Regions from separate parts of the Streptacidiphilus sp. BW17 genome, predicted to be linked through region 2. Evidence: predicted binding sites of a transcription regulator. Region 2 holds the regulator's gene; the other holds the start of a gene.
The links. Region 2 encodes HrcA, which represses chaperone genes, less so after heat shock. Its sites were predicted from a motif close to TTNGCACTCNGNNNNNCNGAGTGCNAA; they were not measured.
Positions count from the first base shown of each region.

Region 1: groL (chaperonin GroEL) is a predicted target of HrcA. The motif match lies at 1,545-1,571, and genes of this name have one in related genera.

Region 1 covers NZ_JBGCCR010000019.1:117,999-123,296, forward strand. The annotation lists gene groL (chaperonin GroEL) at 1-1,427, opposite strand, end outside; gene ABH940_RS23055 (cold-shock protein) at 1,772-1,975, opposite strand; gene ABH940_RS23060 (MoaD/ThiS family protein) at 2,382-2,660, opposite strand; gene thrC (threonine synthase) at 2,657-3,931, opposite strand; SAM riboswitch class I at 3,952-4,100, opposite strand; gene ABH940_RS23070 (glucosyl-3-phosphoglycerate synthase) at 4,330-5,298, shown strand, end outside.
Region 2 covers NZ_JBGCCR010000007.1:78,015-83,312, reverse strand. The annotation lists gene ABH940_RS11035 (DUF3097 domain-containing protein) at 1-795, opposite strand, end outside; gene ABH940_RS11030 (hypothetical protein) at 830-1,411, opposite strand; gene htpX (zinc metalloprotease HtpX) at 1,455-2,375, opposite strand; gene hrcA (heat-inducible transcriptional repressor HrcA) at 2,648-3,679, shown strand; gene dnaJ (molecular chaperone DnaJ) at 3,764-4,906, shown strand; gene ABH940_RS11010 (16S rRNA (uracil(1498)-N(3))-methyltransferase) at 4,962-5,298, shown strand, end outside.

The sequences.
Region 1 (5,298 bases), on a different contig from region 2:
TTCAGGCCGTGACCGGCGGGGAGGTTGCGCACCTTCTCCACCACGACACCGCCCTCGAGGCCGGCGTTGGTCGCGATCTGCTTGATCGGGGCCTCGAGCGCGACGCGCACGATGTTGGCACCGGTCGCCTCGTCGCCGTCCAGCTCGAGCTTGTCGAACGCGACACCGGCCTGGAGCAGGGCCACGCCACCACCGGCGACGATGCCCTCCTCGACCGCGGCCTTGGCGTTGCGGACGGCGTCCTCGATGCGGTGCTTGCGCTCCTTGAGCTCGACCTCGGTGGCCGCGCCCGCCTTGATGACGGCGACGCCACCGGCCAGCTTGGCCAGGCGCTCCTGCAGCTTCTCGCGGTCGTAGTCCGAGTCGCTGTTCTCGATCTCGGCGCGGATCTGGGCCACGCGGCCCGCGACCTGGTCGCTCTCGCCGGCGCCGTCCACGATGGTGGTCTCGTCCTTGGTGACGACGACCTTGCGGGCGCGGCCGAGCAGCTCGAGACCGGCGGACTCCAGCTTGAGGCCGACCTCCTCGGAGATGACCTGGCCACCGGTGAGGATGGCGATGTCGCCGAGCATGGCCTTGCGACGGTCACCGAAGCCCGGGGCCTTGACGGCGACGGACTTGAAGGTGCCGCGGATCTTGTTGACGACCAGGGTGGAGAGCGCCTCGCCCTCGACGTCCTCGGCGATGATCAGCAGCGGCTTGCCGGACTGCATGACCTTCTCGAGGAGCGGGAGCAGGTCCTTGATCGAACCGATCTTGGAGTTGGCGATGAGGATGTAGGGGTCCTCGAAGACCGTCTCCATGCGCTCCAGATCGGTGGCGAAGTACGCCGAGATGAAGCCCTTGTCGAAGCGCATACCCTCAGTGAGCTCGAGCTCCAGACCGAAGGTCTGGGACTCCTCGACGGTGATGACGCCTTCCTTGCCGACCTTGTCCATGGCCTCGGCGATCAGCTCGCCGATCTGGGTGTCGGCGGCGGAGATGGAGGCGGTGGAGGCGATCTGCTCCTTGGTCTCCACGTCCTTGGCCTGCTCGAGCAGCTGGGCGGAGACGGCCTCGACGGCCTTCTCGATGCCGCGCTTCAGAGCCATCGGGTTGGCGCCGGCGGCGACGTTGCGCAGACCCTCGCGGACGAGAGCCTGGGCCAGCACGGTGGCGGTGGTGGTGCCGTCACCCGCGACGTCGTCGGTCTTCTTGGCGACCTCCTTGACGAGCTCGGCGCCGATCTTCTCGTACGGGTCCTCGAGCTCGATCTCCTTGGCGATCGAGACACCGTCGTTGGTGATCGTGGGAGCGCCCCACTTCTTCTCCAGAACGACGTTGCGGCCCTTGGGGCCGAGCGTGACCTTGACGGCGTCGGCGAGCTGGTTCATACCGCGCTCGAGGCCGCGACGGGCCTCCTCGTCGAACGCAATGATCTTGGCCATGGAAGCGGTCCTCCTGGACAGACTGGCTGCTTCGGACCGCGCCTGCGCCCGCGACGGACGGCTCCGGCCTTCGGCGGTTCCGTCCCGCCTCGCCCGGGGCCTCACCGACCCGGCCCGTTGTCACTCTCTACCTCAGAGTGCTAACGCCAATGATTAGCACTCGACCCCTCCGAGTGCAAGCAGCCGGGGGGCTGCGGACACGGCCGCGGACACGTCGAAGGGCCCCTGTCCCATGGCGGGACAGGGGCCCTTCGGAAGACCTGCGTGGATGCATCGTTTCGTCTGGAACGAGCTCTGCGGGTCCTGATCAGTCAGCGATCGCTGCCGATGTCAGCAGGTGGCGGTCAGACGAGAACCTTGACCATGTCGGCCTGCGGGCCCTTCTGGCCCTGCGAGATCTCGAACTCCACCCGCTGGCCCTCTTCGAGCGACCGGTACCCGTCCATCTGGATCGCGCTGTAGTGGACGAACACGTCCGCACCACCGTCGACCGCGATGAAGCCGTATCCCTTCTCCGCGTTGAACCACTTGACGGTGCCCTGAGCCATTCCGAACTCCCCTATTACTGGCCCTTTCACGGTCCGCACACCGCGAACCGGGCCGGGTCCGAGACGCTGCGGGCTGCAGGCGCCGGGCTCGACCGACGCTGAATGTATCCACTCCGATGCCCTGAGCGACAGAGCATTCGACCGAGAATTCTGGGACCGCATTAAGAGACATAACGCGCAATGTCCGGCAAAGGGGAGCAATTCGGGCCGGACATACCAGGGCGCTTCCGACATATCGCCGGACGATAAAGAATCGGTCAACCGTCTCGCAGGACGGGACAAGCGCGGTACAGGAGCACTCTACTCCTCTTAAACCGCTGGAAATGACAGAGCCGGAGCCACCCCGGTGCGAGGTGCTCCGACTCGTCGGTACGACTGAGGCGATCCCGTCGGATCCCGTCGGCTCTCAGCAGCCGCCGGCGACCGCGGGGATGATCGAGACGCCCGCGCCGTCCGGCGTGGCCGTCTCCAGGCCCTCGGCGAAGCGCACGTCGTCCTCGTTGACGTAGACGTTGACGAAGCGGCGCAGCTTGCCGCTGTCGTCCAGGAGGCGGGCGGAGATGCCCGTGTGGTTGGCCTCCAGATCCTTGATCACCTCGGCCAGGGTGGAGCCCTCGACCGTCACCTCGGCCTTGCCGTCGGTGTAGGTGCGCAGGATGGTGGGGATGCGGACGGTGACGCTCATGCGAGGCCTGCCTCTCGGAACGAGTCAAGGGTGGGGCGGATGACGGCGGTCGGGCGGGCGGCGTCCGCCACGGCCTCCAGGGTCTTCAGGCCGTCGCCGGTGTTGAGCACGACGGTCTCGGCGGCCGGGTCCAGCAGACCGTTCTCGATCAGCTTGCGCAGCACGCCGACGGTGACGCCACCCGCCGTCTCGGCGAAGATGCCCTCGGTGCGGGCCAGCAGCCGGATCGCGTCGACCACCTGCTCGTCGTTGACGTCCTCCACCGCACCACCGGTGCGGCGGACGATGTCGAGCACGTAGATGCCGTCGGCCGGGTTGCCGATGGCCAGCGACTTGGCGATGGTGTCCGGCTTCTGCGGGCGGACCACGTCGTGCCCGGCCTTGAAGGCCGCGGAGACCGGGGAGCAGCCCTCGGCCTGGGCGCCGAAGATCTTGTAGGGCTTGTCCTCGACCAGGCCGAGGGCGATCAGCTCCTTGAGGCCCTTGTCGATCTTCGTCAGCTGCGAACCGGACGCGATCGGGATGACCAGCTGGTCCGGGATCCGCCAGCCGAGCTGCTCGCAGATCTCGTAGGCCAGCGTCTTGGAGCCCTCGCCGTAGTACGGACGCAGGTTGACGTTGACGAAGCCCCAGCCCTCGCCGATCGGGTCGCCGATCAGCTCGGAGCAGAAGCGGTTCACATCGTCGTAGTTGCCGTTGATGCCGACGACGTCGCCGCCGTAGATCGCGGCCATGACGACCTTGCCCGCCTCCAGGTCGTGCGGGATGAAGACACAGGCACGCAGACCGGTGCGGGCGGCGGCGGCCGTCACGGCGCCGGCCAGGTTGCCGGTGGAGGAGCAGGAGAGCGTGGTGAAGCCGAAGGTGCGGGCGGCCTCGACGGCGATGGCCACGACCCGGTCCTTGAAGGAGTGGGTCGGGTTGCCGGAGTCGTCCTTGACGTACAGGGAGCCGGTGACGCCGAGCTCACGGGCCAGGTTGTTCGCCTTGACCAGCTTGGTCAGGCCCGGGTTCAGGCTCGGGCGCTCCGCGACGTCCGGGGAGACCGGCAGCAGCGGGGCGTAGCGCCAGATGTTGTTCGGGCCGTTCTCGATCTGCTTGCGCAGGCCCTCCGGGTCCCCGGCGGGAAGCTCGTAGGCGACCTCGAGCGGGCCGAAACACTCGGCGCAGGCGAAGTCGGGGGCGAGGGGGGTTCGTGCGCCGCACTCGCGACAGGAAAGGGCGACGGCGGGGCCGAAGGCGTCGGCGGCGATACTGCTGGAAAGGGCCATGATGGCGAGAACCTCTTCTCTCCTCATCTTCCCCGGGGCGCGTCTCGCCACGGGACGGAATTGGCACCTTCCCGACCGGGGGGCCGCAGCGCGCGTGGGCTGCGGGCAACCTGGCAGGGGGGTTGCCGGGACTTCAACGGGCCGTTCCCTCAGTCCCTCTGGATGAGCGCTATGGCGTCGCACGTCCGAGCGCGGCGCATTTGTCCGGAGGCGGACCCCAATGTGCGGTCGGCTCGCCTCGTCCTCAAGACTGTAACCGAAGGCCCACCCAGCGCTCAGTGCCGTCCGAGACGCGAGACGACCGCGGCGCCCGGAGCGGGCGGCGAAGAGTTCGGGAGAGCCTTGCGGTAACGAGTGTCCTCAGGAGTGCCCGAGGAGCGTCGAGGAGAGGGAGTCCCGTGCTGGACCAGGTCGAGGAATGGCTGCGCCGCCGTTCGTGGAGCGCGGCCGACCGGCCCCTGCCCGACCTGCTGGCCGCCAAGCGGCACAGCGGGGCGACGGTCAGCGTGGTGCTGCCCGCGCTCGACGAGGAGGAGACCGTCGGCGAGATCGTCACCGCGATCCGCCGGGACCTGGTCGAGGCGGTGCCGCTGGTCGACGAGCTGGTCGTGGTCGACTCCGGCTCGGTCGACCGGACCGCGCACGAGGCCGAGGCCGCGGGGGCGCGGGTGATCCATCGCGACGACATCCTGCCCCGGCTGCCCGCGGGCCCGGGCAAGGGCGAGGTGCTGTGGCGGTCGCTGCTGGTCACCGAGGGCGACATCGTCTGCTTCGTCGACTCGGACCTGCGCGCCTTCGACTCCACCTTCGTCTCCGGGATCATCGGCCCGCTGCTGACCGATCCGGAGGTCTCGCTGGTCAAGGCGATGTACGACCGGCCCTTCGACACCGAGGCCGGCTCCATACCCGCGGGCGGCGGCCGGGTCACCGAGCTCGTCGCCCGCCCGCTGCTCAACCTGCACTGGCCGCTGCTGGCCGGCTTCGTCCAGCCGCTCGGCGGCGAGTACGCGGCACGCCGCTCGCTGCTGGAGCAGCTCCCCTTCCCGACCGGCTACGGCGTCGAACTGGGCCTGCTCGTCGACGCGTTGGAGCTGGTCGGGCTGGACGCGCTGGGCCAGGTCGACGTCGGCGTGCGGCACCACCGGCACCAGGACGCGCAGGCCCTCGGCCGGATGGCGGCGACGATCTACCGCACGGCGCTGGACCGGCTCAAGGCGCCGGAGGAGCTGGTCGCGCCGTCCGGCTCGGACACCCCGCAGCTGGTCCAGTTCACCCGGACGCCGAACGGGTTCACGCCGAGCAGCACCGAGGTGACGCTGGTGGAAAGGCCCCCGGTCGCGAGCGTGCCGGAGTACCGCGAGCGCGCT
Region 2 (5,298 bases):
CTCGACCCGGCCGAGGAGGGCCGGGTCGAGGTCCTTGTAGGAGTGGACCGAGCCGCGGATGCGCTTCCAGGCGGCGGACGTGTCGAGGGGCCAGCCGAGGCGGGAGCAGATGCCCGTCTTCCAGTCCTCACCGCGCGGGACGTCCGGCCAGGCGGGGATGCCGACAGCGGCGGGTTTGACGGCCGCCCAGATGTCGATGAAGGGGTGGCCGACGACCAGCACGTGGTCGCCCGTCACCTGGGCGGCGATCCGGGACTCCTTGGAGCCGGGGACCAGGTGGTCGACCAGCACGCCGAGGCGGCGGCCCGGTTCGGGGCCGAACTCGGCGACGATGGCGGGGAGATCGTCGATGCCCTGGAGGTACTCGACCACGACGCCCTCGATGCGCAGGTCGTCGCCCCAGACCTTCTCCACCAACTCGGCGTCGTGGACGCCCTCGACGTAGATCCGGCTCGGCAGCGCGACCCGTGCCTTCGCGCCCCGGACCGCGACCGACCCGGACGCGGTCCGGCCGGGTCCTGCGGAACCACCCGCGGGACCCGGAGCCGAGCCGCCCGTCGGGCGGACCAGGGTGACCGGTCGGCCGTCGATCAGGAAGCCGCGTGGCGTCATCGGGAATACGCGGTGCTTGCCGTGGCGGTCCTCCAGGGTGACCGTGAAGCCCTCCGCCGTCTTCTCGCAGCGGACGACCGCGCCGCAGAAGCCCGTGGACGGCTCCTCCACCACCAGGTCCCGTTCGGCGGGGACCTCCGGCACCGCGCTCGGGCGCTTCCACGGGGGCGTCAGATCGGTCATGCCACGGGCGTCGTAACGGCTCACGGGACGATCATTACAGACCGGGCGCGCCCCAGACCGGGAACCAGCGGGTCAGGTCCTGCTCGATCCGGAGGTCGTTGCCGATCATCGCCTTGATCTGCAGCTCCAGCGGGTTGTCCCGCTTCTCGCCGGGGAGCGGGGCGAACGGGTAGAAGGCGCCGCGCTTGTAGAGGTAGACCAGGGCGAACCGGCGGCCCTGCGCGTTCTCGAAGTTGACGAGGGTGCAGAGCAGCTGCGGGCCGAACCCCTGGGACTCCAGCGCCGAGTTGACCGCATGGACGTCGTTGACCAGCGAGACGATGTCGTCCGGGTCCTGGCGGGCGGTGATCCAGGAGTAGCCGTACGAGTCGCGCGGGGTGACCTCCACAGGGCGGCGGCCACGGCCCGTGTCGGCGTCCAGCAGGGCCTGGACCTCCTGCTGGACCTCGGCGAACGCCCCGCCCTCAGCGGGGGCGAAGCAGACCGAACCGACGCCGGTGGGTTTGTAGCCGGCCGCGGCCTCCAGGGTGATGGCCGCCGAGGGCAGGCCGAAGAGCTGGTCCAGATCCGGCTTGACCGGCTTGGTGCGGCCGAGCAGGGCGTCCAGGAAACCCATCGCTCAGTGGTCCTCTCTACTACGCGAGTGCAGTCAGGAGTGTTCAGCTCCGGCCCAGCTCGGCGGAGATCTTGCCGAGCTGCTCCAGGCGCTGGTCCAGCGTCGGGTGGCTGGAGAAGGCGTTGCCGACCGCCTCGCGGGCCGAGAGGGCCGGGGCGAAGTAGAAGGCGTTGAACGGCTGGGACTTGCGCAGATCCTGGGTCGGGATGGCGCCGATGTCGCCGGTGACCTTGGTGAGCGCGGAGGCCAGCGCCGACGGCTTGCCGGTGAGCAGCGCGGCCGAGCGGTCCGCCGAGAGCTCGCGGTAGCGGGAGAGCAGGCGGGTCAGCAGGAAGCTGATGGCGTAGACGATCGCGCTGACCGCGATCACGGCCAGAATTGCCATGCCGGTGTTGTCGTTGTCGCGGTTGTCCCGGCGGTCGAAGCCGCCGAACATGCCGAACTGCAGGCCGACGCGGGTGATGATGCCGGCCAGCACGCCGAGGAAGCCGGCGATGGTCATCACCGCGACGTCGCGGTGCGCGACATGGGACAGCTCGTGCGCGAGGACGCCCTCGAGCTCCTCCGGCTCCAGGCGCCGCAGCAGACCGGTGGTGACGCACACCACAGCGTTCTTCTCGTTGCGGCCGGTGGCGAAGGCGTTGGGCATGTCGCTCTGGGCCACGGCGACGCGCGGCTTGGGCATGTCGGCCAGTGCGCACAGGCGGTCGACCGCCCCGTGCAGCTCCGGGTACTCCTGTGGCGACACCTCGCGCGCGCCCATGCTGAACGCGGCGATCTTGTCGCTGAACCAGAACTGCACCACGAACAGGCCGCCCGCGATGATGACGACGATCGGCCACGCGCCACGCAGCACGACCAGCAGCACGCCCACGAAGACCACGAACAGCAGGCCGATCAAGAACATCGTGATCAGCATGCGGCTGGTCAGGCCGCGGTCCGGCGCGAAACGAGTCCTGGACATGGTGTCCCTCCTGGGCGGTGAACTGCGGCTGCAATTCTGCCTTGCCGCACTCGGTATGTGGGCCGCCCTCGGTATGTGGTACGTCTGACGAGGTCCAGTCGTTCCGGTCGCGGACCGTCGCGCTTTACACTGACAGCTGACCGATCCTGGCACTCGTATGTCCAGAGTGCCAGAGCTGATGTAGTGACGAGATCAGTACGAGCGGTGCTTGCAGCAAGAGCAGCGCTGCGACAAGCACAGCAAGCCGACCGGACCGACTGGAGGTGCGTACCGTGCCCGAGGAGCGCCGGCTCGACGACCGCAAGCTTGCGGTGCTGCGGGCCATCGTCCAGGACTACGTCGGCACGGAGGAGCCGGTCGGCTCCAAGGCGCTGGTGGACCGGCACAGCCTCGGTGTCTCGTCGGCCACGGTCCGCAACGACATGGCCGTCCTCGAGGAGGAGGGCTACATCCACCAGCCGCACACCAGCGCCGGCCGGGTGCCCACCGACAAGGGGTACCGGCTGTTCGTGGACCGGCTGACGGAGGTCAAGCCGATGTCGGTCGCCGAGCGCCGGGCCATCACCAACTTCCTCGACCACGCCGTCGACCTGGACGACGTCGTGGCGCGCACGGTCCGGCTGTTGGCGCAGCTCACCAGACAGGTGGCGGTGGTCCAGTACCCCTCGCTCACCCGTTCCACGGTGCGGCACGTCGAGTTGGTCCCGTTGACGCCGACCCGGGTGATGCTGGTGCTGATCACCGACACCGGCCGGGTCGAGCAGCGCATCGTCGACTGCCCGGGGCAGGTGGGCGAGGTCATGCTGGCCGACCTGCGGACCAGGCTCAACGCCCGGGCGGCGGGACAGCGCTTCGCCGAGGTGCCGACCTTGCTGCAGGACCTGCCCGAGACCTTCGCGCTCCAGGACCGGGCCTCCGTCACGACCGTGCTCTCCACTCTCTACGAGGCGCTGGTCGAGCAGACCGAGGAGCGCGTGGTGATGGGCGGCACGGCCAACCTGACCCGGTTCCCGCACGACTTCCCGCTCACGATCGCGCCGGTGCTCGAGGCGCTGGAGGAACAGGTGGTACTCCTTCGACTACTCGGGGAGACCGCTGATCCTGGTGTGATGGTCAGGATCGGTCACGAGAACGCCTATGAAGGGCTCAATTCCACGTCCGTCGTCTCGGTGGGCTACGGTTCCGGCGAGGAGACCGTCGCCAAGCTCGGGGTGGTCGGGCCGACTCGGATGGACTACCCGGGAACCATGGGGGCCGTCCGGGCGGTTGCACGGTACGTGGGTCAGATCCTGGCCGCGTCCTAGTGGCAGCACGGCAGTAGCACGCAGGTGCACGGCAGGCGCACGGCAGGCGCACGAGCCTCAGACGGAGAACAGCGGAGCATTTTGGTGGCCACGGACTACTACGCGGTACTCGGCGTCCGACGGGACGCGGGTCAGGACGAGATCAAGAAGGCTTTCCGCCGACTGGCGCGTGAGCTGCATCCTGACGTCAACCCGGACCCGAAGACCCAGGAGCGGTTCAAGGAGATCAACGCCGCCTACGAGGTGTTGTCGGACCCGAGCAAGCGCCAGGTCTACGACCTGGGCGGCGACCCGCTCTCGTCCACGGGCGCCGCCGGTGGGGCCGGCGGCTTCGGGACCGGCGCGGGCTTCGGCTTCAGCGACATCATGGATGCCTTCTTCGGCGCAGCCGGTAACCAGCGCGGCCCGCGGTCGCGGACCCGGCGCGGTCAGGACGCCATGATCCGGATCGACATCGATCTGGAGGAGGCGGCCTTCGGCACCACCAAGGAAATCCAGGTCGACACCGCCGTCGTCTGCAACACCTGCAACGGCGAGGGCGCGGCCCCCGGTACCTCCGCGCAGACCTGTGACATGTGCCGCGGTCGCGGTGAGGTCTCCCAGGTGACCCGGTCCTTCCTGGGCCAGGTCATGACCTCGCGTCCGTGCCCGCAGTGTCAGGGCTTCGGCACCGTCGTGCCCACCCCCTGCCCGGAGTGCGCCGGCGACGGCCGGGTCCGCGCCCGCCGCACGCTGACCGTCAAGATCCCGGCCGGTGTCGACAACGGCACCCGGATCCAGCTGGCCGGCGAGGGCGAGGTCGGCCCCGGCGGCGGCCCGGCCGGTGACCTCTACGTCGAGATCTCCGAGAACGCCCACGAGATCTTCCAGCGGCGCGGCGACGACCTGCACTGCACGGTGACCCTGCCGATGACGGCGGCCTCGCTCGGCACCAAGGTCCCGCTGGAGACGCTGGACGGCGCGGCGGAGATCGACATCCGTCCCGGCACCCAGTCCGGCCAGTCCATCCCGCTGCACGGCCGGGGCATCACGCACCTGCGCGGCGGCGGACGCGGCGACCTGATAGTGCACGTCGAGGTCCTGACGCCGAGCAAGCTCGACGCCGAGCAGGAGGACCTGATGCGCAAGCTCGCCAAGCTCCGCGGCGAGGAGCGCCCGTCGGGCCAGTTCGCACCGGGTCAGCAGGGCCTCTTCTCGCGCCTCAAAGACGCATTCAACGGTCGCTGACGCGTTCAACGGTCGCTGACCAACCCTCAAGAAGCACGTCGGAAAGAGCACGCACGTGACCGCGCCCGTCTTCCTGCTGGACGCCGACCGCTTCGCACCCGTGGGCGGGCTGGTCCGCCTGGACGGGGCGGAGGGGCGGCACGCCGTCTCGGTCAAGCGGTTGACCGTCGGTGAGGAGGTCGTCCTCACCGACGGAGCGGGCCGGGGCGTGCGCGGCGCCGTCGCCTCGGTGGAGGGCAAGGACGTCCTTGCCGTCACCGTCACTGAGGTGCTGGACGAGCCGGAGCCGGAGCTGCGGATCACCGTCGTCCAGGCGCTGCCCAAGGGCGACCGGGGCGAGCTGGCCGTCGAGTTGATGACCGAGGTCGGCGTCGACGAGGTCGTGCCGTGGG